DNA from 4 places in the Kocuria sp. PD6 genome. Region 3 is predicted to be linked to each of the others. Evidence: riboswitches for the same ligand, from Rfam matches in the RefSeq annotation. Region 3 holds a riboswitch; each other region holds the start of a gene.
What was found. Region 3 has a riboswitch for cyclic di-AMP ahead of Q9R22_RS01375 (C40 family peptidase). Riboswitches for the same ligand answer to the same signal wherever they lie in the genome.
Positions count from the first base shown of each region.

Region 1 (7,060 bases), on a different contig from region 3:
ACGACGCCGTGGTCCGTACCGTCACGGTGCTCGTGATCGCCTGCCCCCACGCCCTGGGCCTGGCCATCCCGTTGGTGATCGCGATCTCCACCGAGCGCGCCGCGAAGGCCGGGGTGCTGATCAAGGACCGGATGGCCCTGGAGCGGATGCGCACCATCGACGTGGTGCTCTTCGACAAGACCGGCACGCTGACCGAGGGCGCGCACGCCGTTACCGGTGCTACGCCGGTGCCCGGCACCTCCGAGGCCGAGCTGCTCGCCGTGGCGGCGGCCACCGAGGCCGACAGCGAGCACCCCGTGGCCCGGGCGATCGTGACCGCCGCCGCCCGCAGCGCCGAAGCACAACGGCTGGGCCTGCGCGGCACCGGCTTCACCGCGGCCGCCGGCCGCGGTGTGAAGGCCACCGTCGACGGGGCCGAGATCGTCGTGGGCGGGCCGAACATGCTGCGCGAGTTGGCTCTCGACACGCCCGCTCCGCTACGCGCCACCGTGACCGAGTGGACCAACCGCGGCGCCGGTGTGCTCCACGTCGTCCGGGACGGGCGGATCATCGGCGCCCTGGCTTTGGAGGACAAGGTGCGCCCCGAGTCCCGCGCCGCCGTGGCGGCGCTGCAGGAGCGCGGGGTGAAGGTCGCGATGATCACCGGCGACGCCCGGCAGGTCGCCGAGGCGGTCGGGGCGGATCTGGGCATCGACGAGGTCTTCGCCGAGGTCCTGCCCCAGGACAAGGACACCAAGGTCACCGAGCTGCAGTCCCGCGGGATGACGGTGGCGATGGTCGGCGACGGGGTCAACGACGCCCCCGCCCTGGCCCGGGCCGAGGTCGGGATCGCCATCGGCGCTGGCACCGACGTGGCCATGGAGTCCGCCGGGGTGGTGCTGGCCGGCAACGACCCCCGCTCGGTACTGTCCATGATCGAGCTGTCCCGGGCCAGCTACCGGAAGATGATCCAGAACCTGGCCTGGGCCACCGGCTACAACGTCATCGCGGTGCCCCTGGCCGCCGGTGTGCTCGCCCCGGTCGGGATCGTACTGTCCCCGGCCGTGGGGGCGGTGCTGATGTCGGTCTCCACCATCGTGGTGGCACTCAACGCCCAGCTGCTGCGCCGGCTCGACCTGGACCCCGCCCACCTGTCCACCACCAGCACCGAGGACCGCCGGCCCGCCGAACAACCCGCGACCGTCCCCACCTCCTGAGCCACCCTTTCCCCAACCCCTCAACAACAAGAGAAGGACACACTGTGAAGCGTTCCACCACCCTCATCACCCTCGCCCTGGCCTCGGCTCTGGCCCTGGCCGGCTGCGGCACCAACGGCGAGGAGAACACCGGGGCGGCCTCCGAGGCCGCTACGTCTGCAGCGGCAGGTGCCGGAAGCACCGAGACCACCGGCACGACCGCCCCCTCTGGCTCCTCCTCCGCCCAGGAAATCTCGGAGGAGCACAACGACGCCGACACGATGTTCGCCCAGATGATGATCCCCCACCACCAGCAGGCCGTGCAGATGAGCGAGATGATGCTGGCCAAGGACAACGTGGATCCGCAAATCCAGGAGCTGGCCAACAAGATCGTCGCCGCCCAGGGCCCGGAGATCGACCGCCTGGAACAGATGCTCCAGACCTGGGGTGAGCCCACCTCAGCGGCGGCCGGGGACATGGGCCACGAGTCCATGGGTCACGACTCCGACTCCGGTTCGGGCATGGAGGGCATGATGACCGAGAAAGACATGGATCAGCTCCAGGCCGCCGAAGGGGATGAGGCCGCCGAGCTGTTTTTGACCCAGATGACCGAACACCACCGCGGGGCCATCGACATGGCCAAGGAAGAGGTCACCAATGGGCAGAACTCGCAGGCCATCGCGATGGCCCAGAAAGTGATCGATGACCAGGAAGCCGAGATCCAGGAAATGGACGGCTTGCTCCAGCAGCTCCAGAGCTAGTGCGTTGACCGGTTGGGTCGGCCGGGTTTGGACTGGTGGCATGGCTGAACGTGTGAAGGTGCGTCGGTTGACGCCGGCGGAGGGCCAGCGGTTGCAGCGGATCGTACGCCGCGGGGAGTTTCACCTGAGCGCCATCAAGGGGCCACCGCTGGGGCCACCACACCACCGCGGCGGCCTGAAACACCGCCGACCTACCCGGTCACCGCACTAGCACCTGCTGTTGGGTGGCCCCCCACCACCAGGCACGAGTCCTTCCCGCAGTCAGCCTGAGCCACCGCAGGTCACCGGCCCGGAGGGGCCCCACCCGAATGCGTGGGGCCCCTCCGGGCCGGTGACCACTGATTCCCACGCGCCGGATGCCCGTGGGCCCCCGGCGCGCGGGGCCCGGGACCGGGCCTCAGCCGTGGCCGGCGAGCCAGGTGCGGAAGTCGGCGACCTGAGCCTGCTGAGTGGTGATCCCGGCGGTGGAGGCCACCCGCAGTTCGGCGTGCGGTGCCCGGGCCTGGGGCTCGAGGAACTCGATGATTCCGCTGGAGTGGTGCGGAATCATCTTCTGCACGAAGGCGACGTCGAAGCCTTCACCGGCTTCCACCGCCAGCAATTCCTCGTGCATCATCTGCATCTCCTCCTCCATGGTCGCCATCTCCTGGCGGGCCTCCTCCGGGGCCTGGGCCTTGGCTTCGTCCGGGGTCAGTCCGTACCACTGATCCAGCCACCGGGTGAACTGCTCGATCTGGTGCTGCTGGTCGGCGACGATGTTCTCCGCATGCGTGCGGATGTCGGGACTGGTGCCGCGCTCCAGCTCCAGTTCGGCCATCTCGATGGCGCCCTGGTGGTGGCCGATGATCTCGGCCAGGAAAGTGATCTCCAGTTCCTCGCCTTCGAGGCCGGCCAGGGTCTCGCCGAACTCGTAGGCGGTCGGGGAGGTGGGCTCGGGCTGGAGAGTCTCGGTCTGGGTATGGGCAGGGACCGGGGTGGCCTCCCAGCGGGCGAAGGCCGGGGCGGTCGCCCCGCCCAGCAAGGCGGTGGCGACGGCGATAGTGGCGGCCACCGTGGGGCGGCCACGGAATGGGGTGGAACCCATGATGATGTCTCTCTTCCACGACGAGGGAGCTCGACCCTGAGATGCCGGCTCGGTGATCACCCCGCCGCCGGGGCGGGAACGATCCGCGCGGGCGGGGCTGTGCTCAATGAGATACGGGGGGGAAGAGAGAACCCCCGCCTCCGGAGGTGCCCGGTCAACGGATCAGATTCCTCTTTCACCGACGGAGGCCCATCCACGGCCTCCGTGGGTCAGCGTCGGCCTCCAGAAGAGGCCCGGTTTCCGTGGAGGAACTTCTCCCCAGGTGATCAGTCACCCGGGGCATCACCCGGGCGGTGGGTGTGTCATGGCGTCGCCCGACTTGTGCAGCTCGGGCTTGCTCCGCGGCCTCGCTCCCAGCCAGCCCCGGAGCTTCTCACCGCCGTCCGCCACCCGGGTGATGGGTCCGCGGGGGCAGGCTCAGCCCAGGGCGGCGACCAGCTCGGCGCAGGTGGCCTCGCAGCGCCGACAGGCCTCCGCGCAGATCCGGCAGTGCTCGTGCATCGAGGCGTGCTTCTCGCACTCGTCCGCGCAGGCCTTACAGGCCATCTGGCAGGCCCGGATCGCATCCAGGGTGATGTTCGCGTCGTAGCCGGTGTGCCGGGAGAGCACCCGCCCGGTGGCCTCGCACAGATCCGCGCAGTCCAAGTTGGTGCGGATGCACTTGGTCAGCTCCGCGACCATGTCCTCGGACAGGCACGCGTCGGCGCAGGCGGTACAGGTCTGGGCGCACTGGAAACAGGCCTCGATGCAGGCGGCTAGCTTCTCCTCGTCCACCCCGCCCAGGTCCTTCGGGTAGGTCTCCAGCATCGACGTCACATGATGAGTCATGGCTTGCTCCTTCGTCGGTTCGGCCGAGGAGACGAACCGGCCGGAGCCAATCCGCCATACAACCGACAGCAAACTGCGGATCTGGCCGGATGAAGCACTTACTCCTTGAAGATTCCGTGAAGAAATCCCGAGAGCGAGGCGCGCGCCACGCCACGCATCCATTTCCTTTTGTGAAAGATGCATAGGAACCATGAAGATCTCATGAAGAAATCTCTCTCGCGCCGCCGGAAGAGAACGACTTCCTGAAAATAGCCTGGATTATTTCCTAGCCTTTTCTTACCAATCCCTGTGGGGCGGCAGGGGCTGGCAGCTGCGCTCTTGCACCCCTCTGACGGAGCCGCAGGTACAGGAGGGCCTGGGCGCACACCGCGTAAATCCGCTAGTCGCCGTCAGATATGCACCTCTTCGGCAGCAATGTGCTGGGGCGCGAGTAGAAGGCGGCCGCCGCCTCGGCGGTCACTCCCGAGCGTCTCTCCGTCCCGCTCGGCGGTGAAACAAGGGGGGAGGAGCGGCCGTAACCGTAACGTGACTTTTCCGTTATCTGTTCGCTACTGTCCTCTGCGTGCCGATCGCCGATCCGGTTGGCATCCCCGGGTACATCGCCGAATTCTGCCGGTGCCCGGGGTCTGCTGAAAAGACATCGCTTGGCAGAAGCGGGGGAACCATACACGGTCCCGCCCTTGGGGCCTGGGGGTTAAGCCGGCCGGACGCGCGCGTCCGCCCGGCCGGGTGTCTCCCACCCGCATCCGACAGCTCACCTCGCAGGCAAAGGGAGGAATCCACTCATGCCCATGTTCCAGCGCCGTACTGCTCGCCACCGCGCCCAGACCCCGTCCCGCCTCGTTCGCCGCACCACTCTCGCAGCCGCCGCTGGTGCGACGGTGCTTGGCTCGGTGGCACCCGCCCAGGCCTACGCCGAGCTACCGACCCCCTCGAACACCGCCTCCTCCACCCCCGCCCCCATGGTGGCGACCCTGGCCTCGTCCCCCGCCGCGGCCCCGATCGTCCCGGCAGCCACCCCGGCCCCTGGGGCGCAGGCGGCCTCGACGCCGCAGATGGCCTCGGCCTCGGATGTTTCCGTCCAGTCCACCGACACTACTGCTGTCTCCACTTCCGGGAGCGGGCTCGTGGGCACCGCCATGCAGGGTGTGGGCGGTGGTTACGTCTGGGGTGGTACCGCCTTCGGCGCCTGGGACTGCTCCGGGTTCACCCAGTGGGTCTACGCCCAGAACGGCATCGAGATCCCCCGCACCAGCCAGGCCCAGTGGGCGGCTGGTACCCCGACCGCCAACCCCCAGCCCGGTGACCTTGTCGTCCAGAACGGTGGCGGCCACATCGGGGTCTACCTGGGCGGCGGCAAGATGATCTCCGCGCTGAATCCGACCCAGGGCACCTTCGTCCACGACGTCAACGCCATGCCCGTGGTCGGCTACGTCACCTTCCGCTGACCCACACCACTGGATGCCTTGGGCATCCACCCAGGGGCTCCCGGAGAAGCCGCCCCCGTGCTGTGGGGGCCCTGTCAACGACAGGGCCCCCACAGCACGGGATCTCATCCCGCAGTCCAGGCCTGGTTGCCAACGCAGGTCACCGCGTAGCTGGCTTCTGGGCAACAAAGCGTAGAATCCGCCCACCGAAGGACAACCGGAGGGCGAGGAGCTCCAGGCCGACCTGGTCGAGAACTGGTTCGAAGGCTCCGGGGTCGATGAGTCGGTGGGGAGAGCGATCGGCCCGGTGAACCAAGGAGGCCATCCGTGAGGCAAGCAGGTCGTATCCCACCAATGCCCCGCCCGGCCGCAAAACCCGGGACCCCTCGACCACCGCGTGTTCCCACTCGATGACGTGGTGGAGCATCAGGAAGCTCACAACCGTGTCAAATGACTCGTCCTCGAAGGGCAGGCGGGTGGCGTCGGCCTGACAGGCCTCAGCATGGGGGAATCTGACAAGGCATTGCTGCGCAACCTCAACCATCACCGGGTCGGCGTCGGTCGTAGTGAGCCGCACCCAAGGGTTGGCTTGGACGATCGCTTCGGCCATCGCCCCGCTGCCCCCGCCGATTTCCAGCACGTTCTCGGTGACGGGGAAGCCTTGGGTCGCCCAGGGGACCATTCGCCGGGCCAAAAGACTCCATGGCGCACTGCGGCAGCACGAAGCTTCTAGAGCGGACATCCTCGGCATGGACTCCCCCTCCCGGTGCATCCGGATCGTGTGCGCCGAGCCTAGTTCCACGATCGACAGCAGTGAACCGGCTCGGCAAGGACGAGGCGACCTCGCTATGCACACCGCCCGGGGTGGGCGCGGCCGCTGATTCGAGGAAGCTAGGTCCCTGGCCTCCGGACCCCCACCCATGCCCCCTCACGCGGGGTCAGCAATGATGTCGCCTCCGGCGGCTATACCTGCTCTCATGGGCAGGGATCAGATCTCCAAGCACAGGGAACATCGCAAGAACGAACATCGCGACATACCAACACGCCCCGTGGGGCGCTCGGCGTGATCGCCCTGGTGGACGTGAACAACTGCTACGTGTCCTGCGAACGTCTTTTCGACCCGTCCCTGCTCGGCAAGCCCACTGTGGTGCTGAGCAACAACGACGGGTGTGTGGTCGCCCGCTCCGCCGAAGCCAAGGCCCTGGGGATCCAGATGGGAGATCCGTGGTTCAAGATCGCCGCCGATGCCCGCCGGTGGGGCTTGCAGCGCAGATCCTCGAACTACCCGCTCTACGCCGATCTCTCCCAACGCACCATGGCTCTGCTGGACCGCTACGCCCAGGCACAGGAGATCTACTCGATCGACGAGTGCTTCCTGACCCCTCCCCCCGGGCACACACGCGAGCTGCTGGCCTGGGGCCGGGAGCTGCAGCGGGTGGTAGCGCGCAACGTAGGGCTGCCCGTCAGCGTGGGCATCGCCCCCACCAAGACCCTGGCCAAGCTGGCCACCGAAGCGGCCAAGAAGATCCCCGCCACCGGGGGCGTGGTGCACTGGGAGAACACCCCGCCGGGCTTCTGGGGCCGGCTTATGGGCACCCTGCCAGTGACCGAGGTGTGGGGGGTGGCCGCGCGCACCGCCCGCCGCCTGGCAGCCCAGGGGACCACCACCGTCGCCGAGCTGCGCGACGCTGACCCGGTACGGATCCGCGATCGGTTCTCCGTGGTGCTGATGCGCACCGCGCTCGAGCTCAACGCGGTGCCGGCGATCCCCGTGGAAGAAGAGAC
Region 1 covers NZ_JAUZUS010000002.1:254,172-261,231, reverse strand. The annotation lists gene Q9R22_RS02720 (copper-translocating P-type ATPase) at 1-1,196, shown strand, start outside; gene Q9R22_RS02715 (DUF305 domain-containing protein) at 1,241-1,936, shown strand; gene Q9R22_RS02710 (DUF305 domain-containing protein) at 2,334-3,020, opposite strand; gene Q9R22_RS02705 (four-helix bundle copper-binding protein) at 3,438-3,848, opposite strand; cyclic di-AMP (ydaO/yuaA leader) riboswitch at 4,439-4,628, shown strand; gene Q9R22_RS02700 (C40 family peptidase) at 4,634-5,296, shown strand; gene Q9R22_RS02695 (class I SAM-dependent methyltransferase) at 5,436-6,017, opposite strand; gene Q9R22_RS02690 (Y-family DNA polymerase) at 6,339-7,060, shown strand, end outside.
Region 1: it holds a riboswitch for cyclic di-AMP, as region 3 does, so the genes downstream of both, Q9R22_RS02700 (C40 family peptidase) here and Q9R22_RS01375 (C40 family peptidase) in region 3, are expected to answer to the same signal.

Region 2 (7,060 bases), on a different contig from region 3:
GGTGCCGGCGGTGATCGCCCGGCGGTTCAGGTACCCCAGCACGCCCAGGGCCACGGTGGCGATCGTCTTGGCGATCACCAGCGCCCCGTAGCCGGAGTCCAGCCCGTCCCAGCCACCGATCCGGTAGACGGTGTTGATGACTCCCGAGACAGCCACCAGGACGAAAGCCACCCCGGCCAGGGCCGAGAAGCGTTCCAGCACGGTCCGGGCTGACCCGTGGCCGGTGGCGGGGGCGGTCAGCAGCGGGGCGAGCAGGGCGAGCACGATGATCCCGCCGGTCCAGATCCCGGCACCGAGCAGGTGCAGGGCCAGAGCATTGACGGCCCCGTTGTGATCATCGACCCCGGCCACGTGTCCCAGTTGGGACAGCGGGATGACGGCGGCCAGGGCCACCAGGGCGGTGGCGGCCACCGCCGCCGGGGAACGAACGAGCACGGCCAGGGTGGTGGTCAGTGCCGCGGCCACCGCGGTGACGGCCCATGCTTGGCCGGGGATCAGGCGGGTCACGTAGTAACCCAGTTGCCCGGTGAACTCGGCCGAGCCGGACACGGGAGCCCCGATGGTGTCGGCGTAGCTGAGCACGATGATCGCCACCGCCGCCAGGGTCCACACCGCGGCCGCGGCCGCAGCCACCGTCATGGCCCGGGCGAAGGCCGGGTGCTCGGCCCTGGTCTGTCCCGCTCCGGGGACCGGAGTGGACCGGGGCACCACGGTGGTGGCGAAGACCAGCCCGGCCCAGGTGATGCCCATGGCCAGGTGATGCACGGTCGTGGCCAGCGGCAACCCCCAGCGCACCAGGACCCCGGGATCGAGCACTTCCCGGGGCGCGGTGGCCCCGGAGGATCCCAGGGCCACCCACAGCACGGCCAAGGTCCCCACCCCGATACCGATGTAGACGGCAGCCATGGCGCGCCGGCGCCGTCCAGTCGGCGTCGGGCCGGGAGGCGGGGGGAGGACCACCGGCGGGGTGGGCGTGTGGGGTGGGGTGACCATTGGGTCAGTCGGTGGCTGCGGTTTCGACGGCGTCCCGGAAGCCTTCCAGGGACTCGGGGTTGAGCACTTCCCCATCGAGGAAGAACGTGGGAGTCCCACCCACCCCCAGAGCCTCACCGTCAGCGACATCGAGCTCGATGCGCTCCTGGGTGGCCGGATCAGCCACCGCGGCGTCGAAGGCGGCCATGTCCAGGCCGAGGTCTTCGGCAAAGCCGCGGAAGACCGCGCTCTGGTCCTCGGCCGACTCCCCCCACTGTTCCTGGGTCTCGAACATACGCTGGTACATCGCCTCGTACTGTCCCTGCTGGGCGGCGGCTTCGACCGCGAGGGCGGCGTTCATGGAGTTGCGGTGGCCCGGCAGCGGGAAGTAGCGGTGGACGAAGGTGACGGTGTCGGCGTACTCGGCCCGCAGCTCCTCGATGACGGGGTAGGCGGCCCGGCACCCTTCGCACTCATAGTCCAGGAACTCCACCAGCACGGCCTGTTCGTCCGGTGCCTGGGAGAGCACCCGGCTGTTCTCCCGCACGACCTGCCCCTGGCCCTGGGGCACCGTTTCGGGGGTGGAGTTGGCACGGGCGATGAGGATCGGGATGGCCACGGCGGCCACGACGGCGACCAGGAGGACCCACACGATGATCTTGGCCTTGGAGGGCTTCTGCTTTGGGGTGGGCGGGCTGGCGGTAGTACTCACAGGGGTGTCCGTTCTGTCTCCGGCAGCAGGGCGTACCGGTGGAGGGGGCTAGGGGTGGAGGGTCTCATCGTGGCGGTGGGAGGCCGGTTCGATCTGGAAGGTGGAGTGCTCGATGGCTACGTCGAAGTCACGGGCCACGCAGGCCTGCAGATCCGCCAGGACGACCCCGGCGTGCTCAGCGTTCAGGCAGCCGTCGTGGACGGTGACGTGGGCCGAGAGCACCGGGGTGTCGGAGTCGATGCGCGAGGCGTGCAGATCGTGCACACCGACCACGTGCGGCAGGGCTTCCAAGCGGGTGCGGACCTGCTCGAGGTCCAGGCCCTTCGGGGTGGTTTCCATCAGGACCTCGATGGTGTCGCGCAGCAGGATCAGAGCCCGCGGCACGATCAGGGCGGCGATCAACAAGGACACGACCGCATCCGCCCGGGTCCACCCGGTGGTGGCGATGACGATCGCGGAGACGATCACCGCTACCGAGCCCAGGGCGTCGTTGGCCACCTCCAGGAACGCGGCCTTCATGTTCAGGTTCTCCCCCCGGCCCGAGGCGAGGATGACCAGCCCGATGATGTTGCCGACCAGCCCGACCACCCCGAACCACAGCATGGCCGTGGACTCGACCTCGGGGGGCTCCAACAGCCGGCGCACCCCTTCGACGGCGATGAACCCGCCCACAGCCAGCAGCACCGAGGCCTGGGCGGCCGCGGCGACGATCTCGGCGCGCTGGTACCCCCAGGTGCGTTTGTCCGTGGCCGGTTTCAGCGCCAGGGTCGCGGCGGTGAGGGCGATGAGCAGCCCGGCCGAGTCGGTGAACATGTGCCCGGCATCGGCCAGCAGCGCCAGGCTGCCCGAGACCACCGCACCGATGATCTCGGCGACCATAATCGTGGCGGTGATGGCGAACACCACTGCCAGTTTCCCCCTCCGCCCGGCGCCGGCGTGGGAATGATCGTGCTCGCCGCTCATACCGGAATCTCCTGGGTGGTGGCGTCATCGGCGAGGGCCTCGGCGGCGCACTCGGGTGTCCCGCACCGGCACACCGGTTCGACGGTGAGGATAGTGCCCAGCAGGTCCTCCAACGCGTGGGCCAGCTTGGGGTCCGAGAGTTCATAGCGCACGTTGCGCCCCACCGGCACGCCCACGACCAACCCGCAGTCGCGCAGACAGGCCAGGTGGTTGGACACGATCTGCCGGCTCACCCCGATCCGGGCCGCCAGTTCCGAGGGCACCGCTGGGCCCTGCTGCAGCTGCAGCAGCACCGCGGCCCAGGTGGGATCGGCCAGTGCTTTGCCGAAACGGGACATCGCCGCGACCGGGGACAAGATCCTCATCCAATAACCGTACAGCAGAATCTGTATCAAAGGAGATGAGGGGCTTCCCTTGATGATCGGGCAATGTCCAGCTCGTATTCATACGGTGAGGGCGGACGGGGGTGCCGTCCGCCACTGCGGCATCCCCGTCCCCCGAGCCATCGCTGCACCCTAAGGGCTCTCGCTCCAATGCCGAGGCGGAGCAGGATAAGCACTGCCCGCGTCCAGCGGAAGACAGGGCAAGGCCATGAGCACTCTCCGATCCTCTCCGCAGGACTGCTCCCCGTGTGCCGATTCGCTGGCGTGTGCACATCGACAGGATCGTGGCAATCGTTCGAGTCTGCGGCTACAGCTGCGGAGTGCACCCATGCGGTCCATCCGAGTGCACCCATGCGGTCCATCGACGATGATCCTGGCGGGGCACTCCGCACCTGACGGATGAGCCCACCGGCCGGCCTTCACCACATCGGCGAGACTCACCGGTAGGTGTAGTACCCGTCGACGGGCATGGCGTTGACGGAGTGGACGAAGGTGCCCTGGGTCGGGTTCAGCGCCGAGACCATCTTGCCGCCACCGATGTAGATGCCGATGTGGTTGCCGCCGTTCTGGGACACCAGGTCACCAGGCTGCGGGTTGGACGTCGGGGTGGCGGCGGCGATCTGCTGGAAGCTGGTGCGGGGGATGTCGATGCCGTTCTGGGCGTAGACCCAGCCGGTGAATCCGGAGCAGTCCCAGGCCCCGAAGGAGGTCCCGCCCCAGACGTAGCCGGTGCCCACGCCCTGCATGGCCGTGCCCACGATGCCGCCGGCGGCCGGGGCGATCTCGGTGATGGCGGTGGACTGCGGGCTCACGCTCGAGGTGGCGGCGCTCTGCTGCGGGGCCGGGGCTTGGTCGACGGGGGCGGCGGGCTGCGCGGCGACCGGGGCCGGGGTGGTGTAGGAGGCCAGATCGGCCATCGCCGAGGCCGGAGCCGCATAGGAGGACCCGGAGGCGGCGGGGATCTCGGCGTAGGCCTGGGCCGGAGCGATGGAGCCCACCAGCGCTGCGCCGGCGGCGGCGACGACGGTGGTGGTACGCACGGCGCGCGAGGAGGTCTGGGCGCGGTGACGGGCAGTGTGCTGCTTGAAAAGCGACATGGTGGAGTTCCTCCCTTTGCCTACGAGGTGAGCTGTCGGATGCGGGTGGGAGACACCCGGCCGCAGAACGCACGCGCTCTGAGACTTAACCCCAAGGCCCCGGTACACCGGGACCGGTAATGGTTCCCCCGCTTCTGCCAAGCGATTTCTCTTCAGGAACCCCGAGCACCGGCAGAACTCGGCGATGTGCCACGAGGGCGCCGACAGGATCAGTGGTCGGCACGCACTGAAGAGTACAAGGAGATTACGAAACAATCACAATCCGATTCGGGAATGTATAGAGATCGTAAAGAAGTGGTCAAGGCTTGATGAAGACCTGAATTGTTGTCGGCTTTTTCCTGTTAATTTCCCGAGAAAGGCGGGGCGCTCTGCGCTTTGAGTGAGGTGGCTTGTTGGTGCGTGGACGCTGCGCGGGGAGTCGTCGCCCACACAGCGGTGGGGACAGGAGCCACTTCAAAAGGCGCGGCGGGTGGATCGAGAGCGAAGCCCGCGGCCATCCTGGGATATTTCGCGCTGCATCAAGCCCCGGAAATTTGGGCTCTGTCCATGCTCGCACTGACTGGCGGAACGTTAGCCAGCGTTGTGGTCGAGGAGATGCCCGACCAAGCCCACGAAGGCGACACCAGCGTGCCGGGACCGATCCTGCTCACCGGCGGAGTTGCGCTGTTCGCCGCGATCTCCGTCTACCTCGGTTCCTGAGAAGCCGTGCGCCCCGGCGTCCTCGTCTCGGGGCGCCGACGCGTGCCGACCGTGCTCAGTGGGCGCAGTTGGGACCGCATCCACCGCAGTGTGCACCGTCCTCGGCGGTGAGGACCGCAACGGGAGTGCAGCAGGCGTCTCCGCGCCAGGCCTCCAGCCCCTCCTTGACCGCCACGGCGGCGATCACCAGCGCAGCCAGCGGGTCGGCCCAGGACCAGCCCAGGGTGCTGTTGAGCACCAGGCCTACCAGCAGCACGGCGGAGAGGTAGGTGCACAGCAGGGTCTGCTTGGAATCGGCCACCGCAGAAGCAGAGCCCAGCTCCCGGCCGGTGCGGCGTTCGAACCAGGACAGGAACGGCATGATGAGCAGGCTCACCGCGGCCAGGGCGATCCCGACCGGGGAGTGTTCCGGCTCGGCGGCCCCGAGCAGGGCGCGGATCGCATCGACGGTGACGAAGGCAGCCAGGCCGAAGAAGGAGAACGCGATCACCCGCATCGCCACCTTTTCCCGTCGGTGCGGGTCCGGGGCGGCGAACTGCCACGCCACCGCCGCCGCGGAGAGGACCTCCACGATCGAGTCCAGGCCGAAGCCGATCAGCGCCGAGGAGGAGGCGATGGTGCCGGCGGTCAGGGCGATGACCGCCTCGAGCACGTTGTAGGTGATGGTGCCGGCCACGATCCAGCGCACCCTGCGGTGCAGCACCGCCCGGCGTGCATCGGCGATGGGCTTGGGGTCCAGGGTCAGGGAGGTCATGTGCAGGTGCATCCTTCCGGGGAGCAGCAGGTCGGGTCCACGGTGACCACCAGCTCCAGCAGGTCCCCCAGGGCAGCCCCGAGGCGGGGATCGGCCAGGGAGTACCAGGTGCTGCGCCCCTCGGCGGTGGAGGTCACCAGCCCGCACCCGCGCAGGCACCCCAGCTGGTTGGAGATCACCTGCTTGGACACCCCCAGGGCCTGAGCCAGTTCCGAGGGCCGGGCCGGGGCGTCTCGGAGGGACAGCAGGATCCGGGTCCGGGTCCCGTCCGAGAGAGCATGGCCCAACCGGGACAGGGCCGAAGTATGGGTGGGGGTCACCGCGGTCATCCCCCCTACGGTACAGGTTTCTGTGTACTGTTGAGGGGTGGCCTGCTGGCACTCCTCGGGCGCACCAGCGGGTCACCCGGGGCGTGCTGCGTTTGCCGGATCGAGGAGGACCGTGATGATGTCGGAAGTGGCCCCGGCTCTGGCGCTGGGCCTGTACCTGGCCGGCCTGGTGACCGCCTTCGGTGTGCGGTCGTGGATCCACCGGCGCCGCACCGGCTCCAGCGGCTTCCGCGGGGTGAGCGGGGCGCCCGGCTCGCCCGAGTGGTGGGGCGGGATCCTGTTCGCGGCCGCCCTGGTTCTCGGTGCGGCCGGGCCCGTCCTGGCCCTCACCGGCACCGTGGCCGCACCCCGGCTCCCGCAAGCACTGTCCTGGGCCGGGGCGGTCGTCACCGTGGTGGGTTTCCTCGGTGTACTAGCCGCCCAGGCCGGCATGGGCGCCTCCTGGCGGGTGGGTGTCGACGCCACCGAACGCACCGAGCTGGTCACCACCGGGGCTTTCGCCGTGGTCCGCAACCCGATTTTCACCGCGATGCTCACCACCCTGGCCGGCCTGACCCTCCTGGTGCCCACCGTGGTCACTGCAGCGGCGTGGCTGTGCTTGCTGGTGGCCGTGGAGCTGCAGGTCCGTCTCGTCGAAGAGCCCTACCTGCTGAGCACCCACCGACAGGCCTACGCCTCCTACGCCGCTCATGTCGGCCGGTTCATGCCCGGTCTCGGCCGACTCCGCCCCGCACCCCTGGGCGAGCTGACCCCCTGAACCCAGGACCCCACCACTGGCCGACAGTTCCCCCACCCCAGGAGACCAGCACCGTCCGGAGTTCCATGCCCCTGTGATCGGCTGTCGAGGCGCCCAGCCCCTCCTGCGCGCGCACGTTTGGGGGCATGACCAAGCCCTCGAGGCCGGGCCCCCATTCCCCGCGCCGGAAAGTTCGTATAGCTTAACTTTCTATGAGGACCGGGACCGGGCGCACCGGCTCAACAGGTGTTGCCGCCACTTCCCCAGGAGAGCGGTGGGTGCGCCGCCAACCGCTGCCCTGGTTGTTGGGTCCAGCCTTCGTGGCCGCGGTCGCCTACGTGGACCCGGGCAACGTCGCGGCGAACCTCACCGCCGGCGCCCAGTACGGGTACCTGTTGGTGTGAGTGCTGGTGGC
Region 2 covers NZ_JAUZUS010000021.1:1,934-8,993, forward strand. The annotation lists gene Q9R22_RS12855 (cytochrome c oxidase assembly protein) at 1-906, opposite strand, end outside; gene Q9R22_RS12860 (thioredoxin domain-containing protein) at 998-1,684, opposite strand; gene Q9R22_RS12865 (cation diffusion facilitator family transporter) at 1,733-2,647, opposite strand; gene Q9R22_RS12870 (metalloregulator ArsR/SmtB family transcription factor) at 2,644-3,012, opposite strand; gene Q9R22_RS12875 (C40 family peptidase) at 3,468-4,127, opposite strand; cyclic di-AMP (ydaO/yuaA leader) riboswitch at 4,133-4,321, opposite strand; gene Q9R22_RS12880 (hypothetical protein) at 4,674-4,826, shown strand; gene Q9R22_RS12885 (cation transporter) at 4,882-5,580, opposite strand; gene Q9R22_RS12890 (helix-turn-helix transcriptional regulator) at 5,577-5,909, opposite strand; gene Q9R22_RS12895 (isoprenylcysteine carboxylmethyltransferase family protein) at 6,025-6,666, shown strand; partial or broken gene Q9R22_RS12900 (Nramp family divalent metal transporter) at 6,858-7,060, shown strand, end outside.
Region 2: it holds a riboswitch for cyclic di-AMP, as region 3 does, so the genes downstream of both, Q9R22_RS12875 (C40 family peptidase) here and Q9R22_RS01375 (C40 family peptidase) in region 3, are expected to answer to the same signal.

Region 3 (7,060 bases):
CCAGGAGCAGGAGGCGCAGGACGAGCACGACTCCCCGGCGGAGGGGGACGAGCACCCGGACGACGGGCAGGACTCCGCCGACGCCGAGCACGCCGGTGACGGTGACACCGCACCCGCCGAGGAGACCTCCACCGATGGGGAGACCTCCCGCACCGAGGACGAGTACGCTGCATCGGAAGACGCCGAGGACGGCGCAGCATCGTAGGCAGCGGACCGGCCGCCGCCCCCGGGACCCCGCCGCCGGCGGTCCCGGAGTCGGGGATGTTTCGGTCCCTGCGCATCCGTAACTACCGTCTGTGGTTCACGGGTGCGCTCGTGTCCAACGTGGGTACGTGGATGCAGCGCACCGCCCAGTCATGGCTCGTGTTCGATGAACTGACCGATCACGACGCCACGGCCATGGGCGTGGTGATGGCCCTGCAGTTCGTTCCGCAATTGCTGCTCGCCCCCTACGCGGGGGTGCTCGCGGACCGCTACGACCGGCGCCGGATCCTTGTGATCACGCAGGGTGTCATGGCGCTGCTGGCCCTGGGGTTGGGCATCCTGTTGCTCCTGGACGTCGCGCAGTTGCCCACCGTGTACGCGTTCGCGCTGGGCCTGGGGATCGTCGCGACGTTCGATGCCCCCGTCCGGCAGACGTTCGTCTCGGAGATGGTCCCGGACACCCACGTGTCCAACGCAGTGGCCCTGAATTCCACATCGTTCAACTCGGCGCGGTTGATCGGTCCCGCGGTCGCCGGTGTGCTGGTCGCCGCCGTGGGCACGGGGTGGGTCTTCATGATCAACACCCTCACGTTCGCCGCGATGATCTGCGCGATCGTGCTGATCGACGCCGCCAAGTTGCGTCCCGCTCCACGCGCGCGGCGGGCACGCGGGCAGATCCGGGAGGGCATCGGCTATGTGCTCCACCGCCCGGACCTCGTGGCGGTCATGAGCACGATCTTCATGATCGGCACGTTCGGGATGAACTTCGCCGTGTTCCTCGCGGCCATGGGTGGTTCCGTGTTCGGGCGCGGCTCCGAGGAGTTCGGCGTCCTCAACTCGATCCTGGCAGTAGGCACCCTGACCGGGGCGTTGCTCTCCGCCCGCCGCGCGCGGGCGCGGTTGCGCTACATCTTCTTAGGCTGCGTGGCCTTCGCGATCACGTGCCTGGGTGCGGCCACCGCCCCCACGCTGTGGGTTTTCGCGCTGTGGCTGATCCCGTGCGGCATCGCGTCGCTCACGATCATGACCACCGCCAACGCCTATGTCCAGACGACCACCGCACCCGCGATGCGCGGGCGCGTGATGAGTCTCTACATGGCCATCTTCATGGGCGGTACGCCGATCGGCGCACCCACCGTGGGGTGGCTGACCGACACGCTCGGGGCGCGGTGGGGCATGGGTGCGGCGGTGCTCGCCGGGGTCGTGGGCGCGCTGATCGGCGCGTGCTTCGCGTGGCGACTGCGCCGGGAACGGCAGCTCGCGACGTCGTCCACGGCGGCTCCGGGGACGACGTCGCGCGGCTGAGTCCGCTCAGTCCAGGCCGTTCGCCACGGCCCAGTCGATGCACTCCAACAGGGCGCGGACGTCCTCCGACGGTACGGAGACGAACGTGGCGATCCGCAACTGGTTGCGCCCGAGCTTGCGGTACGGCTCCACGTCCACCACGCCGTTCGCGCGCAGGACGGCCGCGATCCGGGCGGCGTCCACCGCGTCGTCGAAGTCCACCGTGCACACCACGGGGGAGCGGTGCTCGGCCAGCGTGACGAACGGGGCGGCGACGTCGCTGCGTTGCGCCCAGTCGTAGACGAGCCCCGAGGTCTCCGCCGTGCGGCGGGATGCCCAGTCCAGACCGCCCTGGGCGTTGAGCCAGCCCGCCTGCTCGTTGAGCATCACGAGCCCCGCGAGTGCGGGGGTGTTGTAGGTCTGGTGCTTGCGGGAGTTCTCCACGGCCGTGGCAAGGGACAGCACGTCCGGGATCCAGCGACCGGACGCGGCGATGCGCTCGACCCGCTCGAGCGCGGCGGGGGAGAAGGCGGCGAACCAGATCCCGCCGTCACTGCCGAAGTTCTTCTGCGGGGAGAAGTAGTAGACATCGGTCTGAGAGAGGTCGACCGCCATCCCACCCGCGGCGGACGTCGCGTCGATGACCGTCAGAGCGCCGTCGTCCGCGTGAACGCGCTGTACGGGCATGGCGACGCCGGTGGAGGTCTCGTTCTGGGGCCACGCGTAGACGTCCACCCCGGGCGCCACGCGAGGCCCCTCGGGGCGCGAACCGGCCGGGGCCTCGATGACCACGGAGGGTTCGAGAAACGGTGCGCGATCCGTCACGTGCGCGAACTTGGCGCCGAACTCCCCGAAGCTGAGGTGCTCGGCGCGCCGGGACACGAGGCTGAAGGCCGCGCTGTCCCAGAAGGTGCTGGACCCACCGAGACCCAGCACGATCTCGTACCCCTCGGGCAGTGCGAAGAACTCGGCGAGGCGCTCCTGCACCTGCGCTACCAGGTTCTTGACCGGGGCCTGGCGGTGGGACGTACCCAGCAGTGTGCTGCCACCGCGTTCGAGCGCGGCCACCTGCTCGGCCCGCACCCGGGACGGGCCCGCGCCGAAACGGCCATCCGCGGGCAACAGGGACGGGGGGATCACGGGCATGCTGGTCACGAAGGCTCCTCTGGCGGGCGGTCGGGTGTGTCCCCCATTGTGCCCGCCCGGGGAGTCGATGGCGCGTTCGAGACGCCTGCCATCAGGACACCCACTGGCTATAATTATCCTGAATCATTCAGACTAGGCTGAACGGCAGCCCCCATCGGGGGTCGTTGACCCGCGCGCTGTGGTGCGCAGAAATCTGAGGACGAACCATGAGCGGCGATCTGATCGACACCACCGAAATGTACTTGCGCACGGTGCTGGAGCTGGAGGAAGAGGGGATCACCCCCATGCGAGCCCGCATCGTGGAACGCCTGCACCACTCCGGCCCCACCGTGTCTCAGACCGTCTCCCGCATGGAGCGCGACGGCCTGCTCTCGGTCGCGCCGGACCGCTCCCTGCAACTCACCGAGGCCGGGCGCACCACCGCTGTGTCCGTGATGCGCAAGCACCGGCTCGCCGAACGACTCCTCGCGGACGTGGTGGGCCTGGACATGGCGCACGTCCACGAGGAGGCCTGCCGCTGGGAACACGTGATGAGTGAGCGCGTGGAACAGCGGCTCGTGAACCTCCTGGGGGATCCCGAGAACTCCCCGTACGGCACGCCCATCCCGGGGCGGGGCGAGCACCACGGCACCGGTGCCGCGGCTGAGGTCTTCGACGGCCTCACCCTGCTCGAGGTCGCCGGAGCCCAGGACTCCACGGAGTACGTGGTCCGGCTGCTGCCGGAAGTGGTGCAGGCGGATCAGGAACTCATCGAGATGCTCAGCTCCGCGGGCATCCTCACGGGCTCCAGGGTCACGGCCGAGATCAACCCCGGGGATGAGAACCGGGTCGTGGTGACCCGGGTCGATTCGGGAGTGTCCCTGGACCTGGACTCCGCCACCGCGCGCGCCATTCGGGTGGCCGCCGCCGAAGCCTGATCGCCGCTGCGTCTCTCCGCGGTTGCTTCCGGTGACGTCGGAACGCGACGCGCCGTGATCTTCGAGAAGTTGACCGTGATCTCCCGACGGTGTGGACAATCACGGGTGATCGGCGCGGTTTCGACCTTCGCTCACTGGGTGAGCCCCGTATCACCGCAGGTCAGGGGGCTTTTCCGTGGTGTGGGCTTTCGAGCGGGCGGCGTGCTGAGGCGGCCGATTGATATCGACGGTCGTGGTAATCCACGGTGATTCATAGCGACCGATGCCCGATGCGTGACCGGCTGTAATCAAAACGTGACATTTTCGTTATCCATCCTGTACAGTCATGCCCGTGCCGATCACTGGTCGGATCGCCACTCCCGAGCGTTCGCCGAGTTCTGCCATGCGCTCCGGGACCCGTACACAGAACATCCGCATGGCAGAAGCGGGGGAACCACTTCCGGGCTCGTTGCAATCCCACGGGTCCTTGGGGTCAAGCCAGCACGGCACCTAGGTGCGTGCGGCCGGATGTCTCCCATCCGAACCCGACAGCTCACCTCGTAGGCGCAGGGAGGAACACACATGTCTTTCATGAAGCAGAACTCTGCCCGGCACCGCGCCGAGACGAAGTCGCACCTCGTGCGTAACACCACTATCGGTACGGTCGTCGCTGGTGCCGCCGTGGTCGGCCTCGCGGCCCCCGCGCAGGCCTCGAGCGGCCTCGTCGATCTGGGCTCCACGGCTTCCTACGGCTACCAGGCGTCCACCTCCTCGGTGCAGGCCTACAACGCGTCGTACACCATGCAGACCACCAACACCGGGGGCTCCGCCGCCAGCGTGAGCACCCAGTCGAACCACTCCACGGGTGGTCTGGTGGGCACCGCCTACCAGGGCATCGGCGGCGCGTACGTCTGGGGCGGCGTTGGCTTCAAGGCCTGGGACTGCTCCGGCTTCACCCAGTGGGTCTACGCCCAGAACGGCATCAACCTGCCCCGCACCACCTGGGCCCAGTTCGCCGCTGGCACCCCCACCTCCAACCCGCAGCCCGGCGATCTGGTCTCCCAGAACGGCGGCTCCCACGTGGGGATCTACATCGGCAACGGCCAGATGATCTCCGCTCTCAATCCCTTGCAGGGCACTCAGGTTCACTCCGTGAATGCCATGCAGCTGGATGGTTACTACACCTTCCGGTGACCCGGTGACACCGCGCCCGAGCATGATGCGCGGTCCACACCGAGCCACATTGCGGCCGGGTGTACTGGCCGGGTCCCCGGACCTCGGTCGGCACACCGCGCCGGAACCACCTGAAAACCGAACGTAATCTCCCGCCCAAATCCGTGCACCGCTGCTGCGTCCTGACGGATGTGCCGGTCACCGCACACCTCCGTGCCCTGGGTGGACACGAACGTGTTAGGAAACCACACGAATGTCGAACGAAACCGCTCCTCACGCCGCCAAGGGCCTCTTCGCGGGTAAGGCCCGCACCGTCGCCGCCGTCGCGGCCTTCTCAGGTCTGGCCCTCGCGACCACCGTGTCCGTGCAGGCCACGCAGAATGCCTCCGAGCAGGCCCCCGCCGCCGCTGTGTCCGAGGCTCCCGCCTCCGACAACACGGTCTCGGCGGAGCCCGCCGCCAAGGCCGACAAGGCCCAGGAGAACGCCGCCAAGGAGCAGAAGGCCGCGAAGACCGAGAAGGCGCAGCCCGCCGCTCAGCCCTCCGTGGTCCAGGCCGCTCCCGTGGCCGACGTGACCCCGCTGCAGGCTCCCGCCGTTCCGGCTGCAGCCCCCACCGTCGTGACCGCTTCCGAGAACGTCACCTCGGTCGCCGAGCAGGCTCCGGTGGCCCAGGGCCGCCATGCCGCTCCCGCCACCGCTCAGACCGTTGCCAAGGAGGCCGCCGCCGAGCAGCGCGCCGCTGTGGCTTCCCCGGTGATCCCGAACTACGCCCCCGCCCAGGGTGCCGCTGCCGCCCAGCCCGCGTCCTACAAGGCTCCGCAGGCCCCGGCCGCTCCGAAGGCGCAGGCTGCCCCCACGGCTCAGGCCGCCACCCAGGTGACCACACAGTCCAACACCCAGGCAAAGGCCGAGGCTGCTCCCGCCGCCACCCAGGTGACCACGCAGTCCAACACCCAGGCGAAGGCTCAGGCTGCTCCCGCCGCCAAGGCCTCCTCCGTGTCCGGCTCCGCGAAGGGCCAGGCCATCCTGGGCGCCGCCGAGGCTCAGCTCGGTGTGGCCCAGGACTGCACCATGCTGGTGACCAACTCCCTCAAGGCCGTGGGCATCAACCACCACGGCTGGCCGGCCAGCTACAAGTCGCTGGGCACCCAGGTCTCCGCGGACCAGGCCCGCGCCGGTGACATCGCCTACTACGCCAACGGCGGTTCCGGCATGGCTCACGTGGCCATCTACGCCGGTAACGGCCAGGCCATCCACGGCGGTTGGAACGGTAACCAGACCGTGAAGACCAGCGCCTACGTGGGCTCCGGCCCCGAGTTCATCCGCGTCGGCTGAACCGGATCGAGTTCGGCACAGCGCTGATCCGCGCGGCGCCACACCTCGTGTCGAGTCGGGACCGGTTGTGTACCCGATCCCGATGAGAACGATGGAGAACGTACGGACCCTGTTGACCGCAGGGTCCGTACGTTTTTTCGTGCCCGGAACCCGGAACCCGGACGTGGACCGGCAGCGGTGATCACTCGGCCCTCCTAACACCCGACCCCCGTCGTGCAGGCGTCGATCGCGGATCGGCCCCAGCGATCGCGCAGCCGCGGCCCGTAGAATGGACGCCATGCCCTCCGATCTCTCCACCGCCGCACGCACCCCGCAGGACCAGGAATTCACCTACTACGCCGTGGGCATGGTTGCCGGTGCCATCCCGGGGATCGTCGTGGGGTTCATAGTGGCCGCGTTCGTGGGTCACGCCGCCATGTGGTTGTCGGTTTGCGGTGGCGTGGGGATCATCATCGGCCTCGTGGTCGCCACGGTCGTCTTCCGGCGACGCCGCGCGGCCGCCCGGGCAGCCCAGCCCACCTCGCCCGTAGCGCCGGGCGACGACGTCGCCGATCACCGCAGCTGAGCCCGTCCCCCCCCCGGGGACCCGGCACGCCGCTGTCGGCCCTCGTCGCAGACCCACCCACCGGAGAGCCGGGTCGACGTCGCTGGGTATTCGTACGGGTCCGCGTGGCCGTCCAGCCCGGCCCCGAGCTCCACGCGGCGGTGAGTTCTCTCCGTCCCCCGTTACTTCCAATCGACCTCGAAGGTCGGCTCAGGCCGCGATCAGCTGCGTGATCTCCCGTTCCAGGTTCTCCCGGGCGCGGGCCTCCCACAACGTCACCGCACGAGGATCGTGGAACAACGTGTCTTTTTCCAAGAGTCCGCGCAGGATCTCGGCGCGGCCCGCCCTGAACTGCTCTTCCGGGACGTGGGCGTACTCGCGGCGCACCGTGGTCCGATACCGCTCGTACTCGTTCTCGCTGCCGCCCAGCACGGACAGGTCCGCGTCCACGAGTCGACAGGCGTCCACGTCGCTCGG
Region 3 covers NZ_JAUZUS010000001.1:290,559-297,618, reverse strand. The annotation lists gene Q9R22_RS01395 (DUF3027 domain-containing protein) at 1-205, shown strand, start outside; gene Q9R22_RS01390 (MFS transporter) at 262-1,509, shown strand; gene serC (phosphoserine transaminase) at 1,516-2,634, opposite strand; gene Q9R22_RS01380 (metal-dependent transcriptional regulator) at 2,841-3,551, shown strand; cyclic di-AMP (ydaO/yuaA leader) riboswitch at 3,910-4,109, shown strand; gene Q9R22_RS01375 (C40 family peptidase) at 4,113-4,724, shown strand; gene Q9R22_RS01370 (NlpC/P60 family protein) at 4,957-6,039, shown strand; gene Q9R22_RS01365 (hypothetical protein) at 6,317-6,604, shown strand; gene Q9R22_RS01360 (DUF4031 domain-containing protein) at 6,794-7,060, opposite strand, start outside.

Region 4 (7,060 bases), on a different contig from region 3:
GGAATCTTCACGGAACCTTCAAGAAGGAGGTCCTGGAACCGTGGGGCCTTCCCTGTCGCGGCGGGCTAGTGAGCTTGTCGGCATGGAGCAGCGCCACGCACGTGGACGCACCCGTGCGGCTGGGCCCGTCCGGTACCGGTTCCGCGCGTCGGGTGGCAGCCCCAGACGGGAGCGTGCGAACGTGGCGGACACCTGGAGATGCAGGGGAGGAAACTGTCCCTGTTGGCTAGATACAAGAGGGCTGTGTCTGTGCGGTTTTCCTCCGTGGGGTGACCCGGCCAGCTGATGTCCGCCTGAGCGGCGGAGGACCGAGAAGGGAGCACACCATGCAGGTGGGACTGGTAGGACTGGGCAAGATGGGCGGCAACATGGGTGAGCGGCTGCGCGAGGCCGGCCACACAGTGGTCGGCTACGACACCGACCCGGAGCTCTCCGACTCCGAGAGCCTCACCGCCATGGTGGAGCAGATCGGCACCCCGCCCCGGGTCGTGTGGGTCATGGTGCCGGACACGGCGGTGGACACCGTGATCGACGAGCTGGCCGGCGTGCTGGGCGAGGGCGACGTGATCATCGACGGCGGCAACTCCCGGTGGATCCACGACGCCCCCCGCGCCCGGAGACTGGCCGAACGGGGCATCGAGTACCTGGACTGCGGGGTCTCCGGCGGCGTGTGGGGGATCACCCAGGGCTACGCCCTGATGGTCGGCGGGGACGAGGGTACCGTGGCCAAGGCGCAGCCGATCTTCGACTCGCTCAAACCCGCCGGCGAGTTCGGCTTCGTCCACGCCGGTGAGCACGGTGCGGGTCACTTCGCGAAGATGGTCCACAACGGCATCGAGTACGCGATCATGCAGGCCTACGCCGAAGGCTGGGAACTGCTCGAGGCCGCCGGTCACGTCCGCTCGGTGCGGGAGACCTTCAACTCCTGGCGCGAGGGGTCGGTGATCAAGTCCTGGCTGCTGGACCTGGCGGTGAACGCGCTCAACGAGGACGAGCACCTGGACCGGCTCGCCGGCTACGCCGAGGACTCCGGCGAAGGCCGGTGGACGGTGGAGGCCGCCCTGGACCTCGCGGTCCCGGTGCCGGCCATCTCGAGTGCCCTCTTCGCCCGGTTCGCCTCCCGGCAGGACCAGGCCCCGGCGATGAAGATGATCGCGGCGATGCGCAACCAGTTCGGCGGCCACACGGTCCGCGACGTGGCCGCGGGCCCCGAGCACGTCGAGGCCGCACCCGGTGAGGAGCCGGCCCACCCCGCCGAGCAGTAGGTCCGGCCGTCCCCGCCGCCAACGGCTCGGAAGCGGCCACCCTCACCCCTCTGCAAGGCCTGCGCCATGCCGATCCGCACGTTCACCACGGTCGGCACTGCTCCCGCCAAGGGCCGGCCTTGTCGAGGAATGCCTGCGGGGCGAGGGGATCGCGGATCAACAGCCCGTGACCACGATCGAGGCAGCGGTGACGGCACCGCCCGGCGTCCCCAATCGGCCCCGGAATACTGATCGACCCAGCCACGTGGCAGCCGGCAGCCCAGTGGCTCCGCCGCTGACGAATCTGGCCTCACCAACGACAGCGAAGAACCTGGTTATTCGCTCCCCTCACCCGGGCCATTGATCTACCGGTCCGATACATGGACCCGGAGGAATTTGAAGATCTCGTGAAGAAAGCAGCTCTTCTCACCTGGTCGACACCCTGGGATATGAAGATTTCATGAAGGAAACAGCTCACTCCCCCAGGAAATGCTGGGCGGTTTCGTAAAAAATCCGAGAACACCCTTGAGGGACGCTGAAGCTCCCCCGGGGGGTTCACCTCCCCCCGCACCGCGCGCAGGCCGAAGGATTCCACGGGTAGTGAGGGCAGCGGATCCGAGCTCCCACCGCACTCATCGGCGCGATACCGCAGGTCAGAGCCTCCCCGGGTCGGTCCCGATGAGTGGTGGCACGGGGAGGAAAGACAGCTAGCGGCGCCACCCCGCCGGAACGAATGTGCCCCAGGCGTGGTGGGCTACCGGCCGGTTTGCCGGCGACCGCGCGAGGCCGGCGCAAGCCTTTTCCCGGCACCACAGGGAATATGACCTTTTCGTTATCTAGGCGCTAGTGTCCTCTGCGTGCCGTTGGCTGATCTCATCGGCTTCCCCGGGTGCTTCGCCGAATTCTGCCGGCAGCCGGGGACCCCATCACAGAAATGACTTGGCAGAAGCGGGGGAACCATACCCGGTCCGCACCCGGACCTTGGGGTGAAGCCGCCGGAGCTGCAGGCTCGGCGGCCGGGTGCCTCCCACCCGAACCCGACAGCTCACCTCGTAGGCAAAAGGAGGACCCCTATTCATGGCTTTCTTCACGCGTAGCTCTGCCCGCCACCGCGCCCAGACCCCCTCGCACCTGGTGCGCACCACGACCCTGGCCGCCGCTGTCGGCGCGGCGGTGATCGGCTCCGTCGCCCCCGCTCAGGCCTATGCCGAAGCCCCCGCCACGTCCGGCACCGCATACTCGACCCCCGCGACCTCCCCGGCCCCGGCCGCTTCCCAGGCCCCCGTCACCGTGCAGGCGGCGAGCCTGCCGGCCGCTGGGGCGGCCACCTCGAGTCTGTCCCCCCAGTCCTCGGACATTTCCGAGATCTCCGCCACCTCCGCTGCGGCCGGCGGCCTTGTCGGCACCGCGATGCAGGGCGTCGGTACCGGCTACGTCTGGGGCGGCACGGACTTCGGCGCCTGGGACTGCTCCGGTTTCACCCAGTGGGTCTACGCCCAGCAGGGCATCGACCTCCCCCGCACCAGCCAGCAGCAGTGGGCGGCCGGCACCCCGACCACCGACCCGCAGCCCGGCGACCTCGTCGTCCAGAACGGCGGGGCCCACATCGGGATCTACCTCGGTGGCGGCAAGATGATCTCCGCGCTGAACCCCACCCAGGGCACCTTCGTGCACAGCGTGAATGCCATGCCGACGGTCGGCTACGTCACTTTTCGCTGAGCCAACACGCCGCCCGCCACGAATGCCGCTCGTGGCGGGCGGCGAGTGTGCCCCCCACCTGATCAGCATCCAGGATCGGTCGGTCAGAACCTGAGATGCCTGCATCAGGCCACCGCCGGGGAACACCCCGATTCGGCCCCCTGATGGGCCCGCTCTTGAAGGTTCAGTGAAGATCTACCGCCCAGCCCTCCCAGCCCGGAGAAAGCAACCACGGCGGGGCTACCGTGGACGGATCGGCCCGCCTCGACCCGAGGCTGAGCAGAGCAAACACCACGATGTGCAGGCCCAGCACGGGCTGCTGCGAAGGAGAGGTTCGTCATGACGTCGACGATCAAGCACCTGGCCGCCGGGACGGCCCTGGCGCTGGCCCTCAGCGGTGCCGGGGCGACCGCGGCGGTCGCGTCCCCGACGCACCAGCCCTCCTCCGCCTCCGCACAGACGGGCGCTGAGCGGCACATGAACCACGACCGCCATTTCGCCGTGATGATGGTCCCCCACCACCAGGGTGCCACCGACATGGCCGAGCTGGCCCTGCAGAAGTCCGAGCGTCCCGAGATCCGTGACCTGGCGGAGAAGATCATCGAGGCCCAGACCGAGGAGATCCAGCAGCTGGAAGCAGCGGCCCAGCGGCTGGCCGCCGAGAACACCCCGGGACACCACCACGGCCACGGCCACGGGCACGGCCATGGCGGCCATGGCGGCCATGGTCAGAGCATGAATGCCGACATGCAGGGCGCCATGATGGGCGAAATGGACGGCATGGACGGCATGAGCCTGGAAAAGTTGGCGAAACTGTCCGGGGATGATTTCGACAAGGCCTTCCTCGAAGAGATGATCGCCCACCACCAGGTGGCTCTCGAGATGGCCGAGATGGAGCTGCAGATGGGCACCGACCCAGAGCTGCGAGCCATGGCGGAGAAGATGATCGAGGACCAGCAGGCGGAGATCGAGCTCATGCAGGGCTGGTTGGAGGAGTGGTTCGCGGCCTGATCCAGGACCACGAACTGAGCCCCCACCGGCTGGAACGGGCCGACACCGGGACGTCATGATCCCCGTCGACCCGTTCCAGCCAGTCCAGTGCGGTGATCCCCGACGCGGCACCCGATGGGCGCGCGCCCTTCGCACAGTCAGCAGCACCCCAAACGGTCACCGACCAACCGTAGGTTCGCCAGCGCCGCGTCCTCTTGCCTCAGGACACGGACCCCCTCGCCTGGGGTCTTGCTCCTCCAGCGCGCGCACCGTCACCGAGATGGCCGAGACCACCGGAGTCCCCTCGCTCGGTGGTGGTGGCCGGGTCCCGACCGTGTTGCGTCTGTCCGGGCTCGTGAAGGGGCGACACGCGATCTTCTCCGTGCCTGATAACCCTCTCATCCGCCCGGGGCAAGGGATCGTTAGCCACAGCCACCACCGGTTCACCGGTGAGCCCGGCCACGTCGAGTCCACCCCCCCCCTGTTCCGTTCCGGAGGCCTCAGACACGGTCGCCCTGGGACGCTGGGGCTCGCAGCACAGTCTTCATGTCACAGCGATCAGTACCGGGAGGACAGATGACGGATCCGCTCACCGGACGTGTTCTGGTGGTCGACGACGAGGTCGACCTTGCGCAGCTGGTCGCGGACTATCTGCGCAAGGCCGGGCTGGAGGTCGTGATGCGCCACGACGGCACCCAGGCGGTGGCCGCGGTGCGGGAGTACACCCCCAACGTGCTCGTGCTGGATCTGGGGCTACCGGGGATCGGGGGATCGAGGTGTGCCGTCAGGTGCGGACCTTCTCGGACTGCCACGTGCTGATGCTCACCGCCCGGGATGATGAGGTCGACAAGATCGTGGGCCTGTCGGTCGGTGCCGACGACTACGTGACCAAACCGTTCAGCCCGCGCGAACTCGTGGCGCGGGTCCAGGCCATGCTGCGCCGGGCCCGCACGGGAAGTGTTGAATCCACTACAGCCTTACCGCACGGACAGCAGGCACTGGTGATCGGGAAACTGGTGGTGGATGGGGACTCCCGCCAAGTGCACCTGGCCGGGGAACCGGTGGCGTTGACCCGGATCGAGTTCGACCTGCTCCTGTGCCTGGCTGCCCGCCCGCAACTGGTGCTCTCGCGCCGGCAGCTGGTGGAGCTGGTCTGGGACACCACCTGGACCGGGGACGAACACCTGGTGGACGTGCACATCGGACGGATCCGCAAGAAACTCGGCGACGAAGCCACCAGGCCGACATTCATCCACACGATCCGCGGGATCGGCTACCGGATGGGCACCGGGCGATGAGCACCACCGTCTCCGACCGGACCCGGGCCTGGTCTTGGTCCTGGAGCCCGTTGACAATGCGATTGATGCTGGCCCAGACCGCGGTGCTGGCCATCGGGCTGATCATCGTGGTGATCACCGCGGTGCTGGTCGGGCCGAGCATGTTCTATCACGAGCTCGTCGAGACCGGCCACGCCGATGCGGCCACCGGACTGGTGCACCTGGAGGACGCCTTCCGCTCGGTGAGCCTCACCGCCCTGACCATCGGCGGGCTACCGGCGCTCTACATCGCCGGGATGCTCACCTTCTACCTCTACCGCACGATCGGGCGGTCCCTGACCTCCTTCAGCACCGCCGCCCAGGAGGTGGCTGCCGGCAACTACGACGTGCGTGTCACCTCCACCAGCCTGGGCCCGGAATTCGACTCCCTGGCCGGGTCTTTCAACGACATGGCCGCCAGGCTCGACGCCGTGGACACCACCCGGCGCCAGATGCTGGCCGATCTGGCGCACGAGATGCGCACCCCCCTGGCCAGTCTCAAAGGACATCTGGAGGGCATCGAGGACGGAGTGGTCGAGTGGGATGAACGGACCACCGGCATCCTCTACGCCCAGATCGCCCGGCTGGAACGACTGGCCCGCGACATTCGCCACCTCACCGCCGCCGAGGAAGGCATGACCCACCTGCAGCTGACCCTCCAGGACCCGGGCCAGCTGGCAGCCCAGGCGGCCGCGGCCGTCCAGCAAGACGCCGCCGCTCAGAACATCTCAGTGACCGCCATCAACACCGGCATGGAGGTCACACCAGTGCTGGTCGACCGGGAACGGATGGGACAAGTGTTGGGCAACCTGCTGGAGAACGCACTGCGCCACACCCCATCCGGCGGCGCCGTCACCGTGCGCACCGATCACACCCCGGAAGCGGTCACCCTCACCGTCGCCGACACAGGGGAAGGTATCGACCCCCAGCACCTCCCGCACGTCTTCGCACGCTTCTACCGCGCCCACCCCGGCCGGGAAGCCCACCGCGGCGGCTCCGGCCTGGGACTGGCCATCAGCAAATCCCTCGTCGAAGCCCAGGGCGGGACCCTGGAGGCAACCAGCGGCGGACCCGGACGCGGGACCAGCTTCCGGATCCGCCTGCCCCGCCACACACCCCCGGACTGACCCCAGCACTACCACCAGACCGTGCTGTGACGGCGGCGGGCCGTGCCCGCCGCAGAGAGCACGTCTGCTGCGGCGGGCACGGCCCGTCATGTCGTGGCTACCGGCACACCCTATCCGTGGCTGTCCTTGGCCGGCCGGCCCAGCACCAGCCGGCGGGTGCCTTTCACGCTGGTGCTGACCACCTTCTCCAGCGGTCCCTGCCCCAGGCTCCGGTGCCAAGCCACCGCGAACAGCGCCGCCACCGCCAGGTGGACCATGAACCACAGGTAGGGCAGCTCGTAGTGGGCCTCGAAGGACAGTGCCACCAAGTGGACGGTGTAGAGGGTCAAGGTCATCACGCCCATCGCCGACAGCGGCAACAACCATGCCCCGATCTTCGGGCCGATCAGCAGGAAGACGCCCAGCACCGCCAGGCTCACCCCAAGGCTGGCCGCGATCGCCAGCGGGGTGTTGGTGTGCGGGGTGGCGACCGCCAACCACCACACGGTCTCCGTGGGCAACGAGTCCGGCCCCCAGACCAGCACATCCTCCAGCTCGTGCTCGCCCATCGAGGAGGCATCCAGCAGCCGCTGGTAACCACCCAAGGCATAGAGCAGGACATAGGAAGTGGTCTGGGCGAAGATCGCCAGCCCCACGCCCACCACCACCAGTCGAGCCTGAACCTCCGTCTTGCGCAGATTCAACC
Region 4 covers NZ_JAUZUS010000002.1:303,320-310,379, reverse strand. The annotation lists gene gnd (phosphogluconate dehydrogenase (NAD(+)-dependent, decarboxylating)) at 327-1,265, shown strand; cyclic di-AMP (ydaO/yuaA leader) riboswitch at 2,130-2,315, shown strand; gene Q9R22_RS02915 (C40 family peptidase) at 2,322-2,963, shown strand; gene Q9R22_RS02910 (DUF305 domain-containing protein) at 3,282-3,953, shown strand; partial or broken gene Q9R22_RS02905 (response regulator) at 4,509-5,230, shown strand; gene Q9R22_RS02900 (cell wall metabolism sensor histidine kinase WalK) at 5,296-6,375, shown strand; gene Q9R22_RS02895 (heparan-alpha-glucosaminide N-acetyltransferase domain-containing protein) at 6,486-7,060, opposite strand, start outside.
Region 4: it holds a riboswitch for cyclic di-AMP, as region 3 does, so the genes downstream of both, Q9R22_RS02915 (C40 family peptidase) here and Q9R22_RS01375 (C40 family peptidase) in region 3, are expected to answer to the same signal.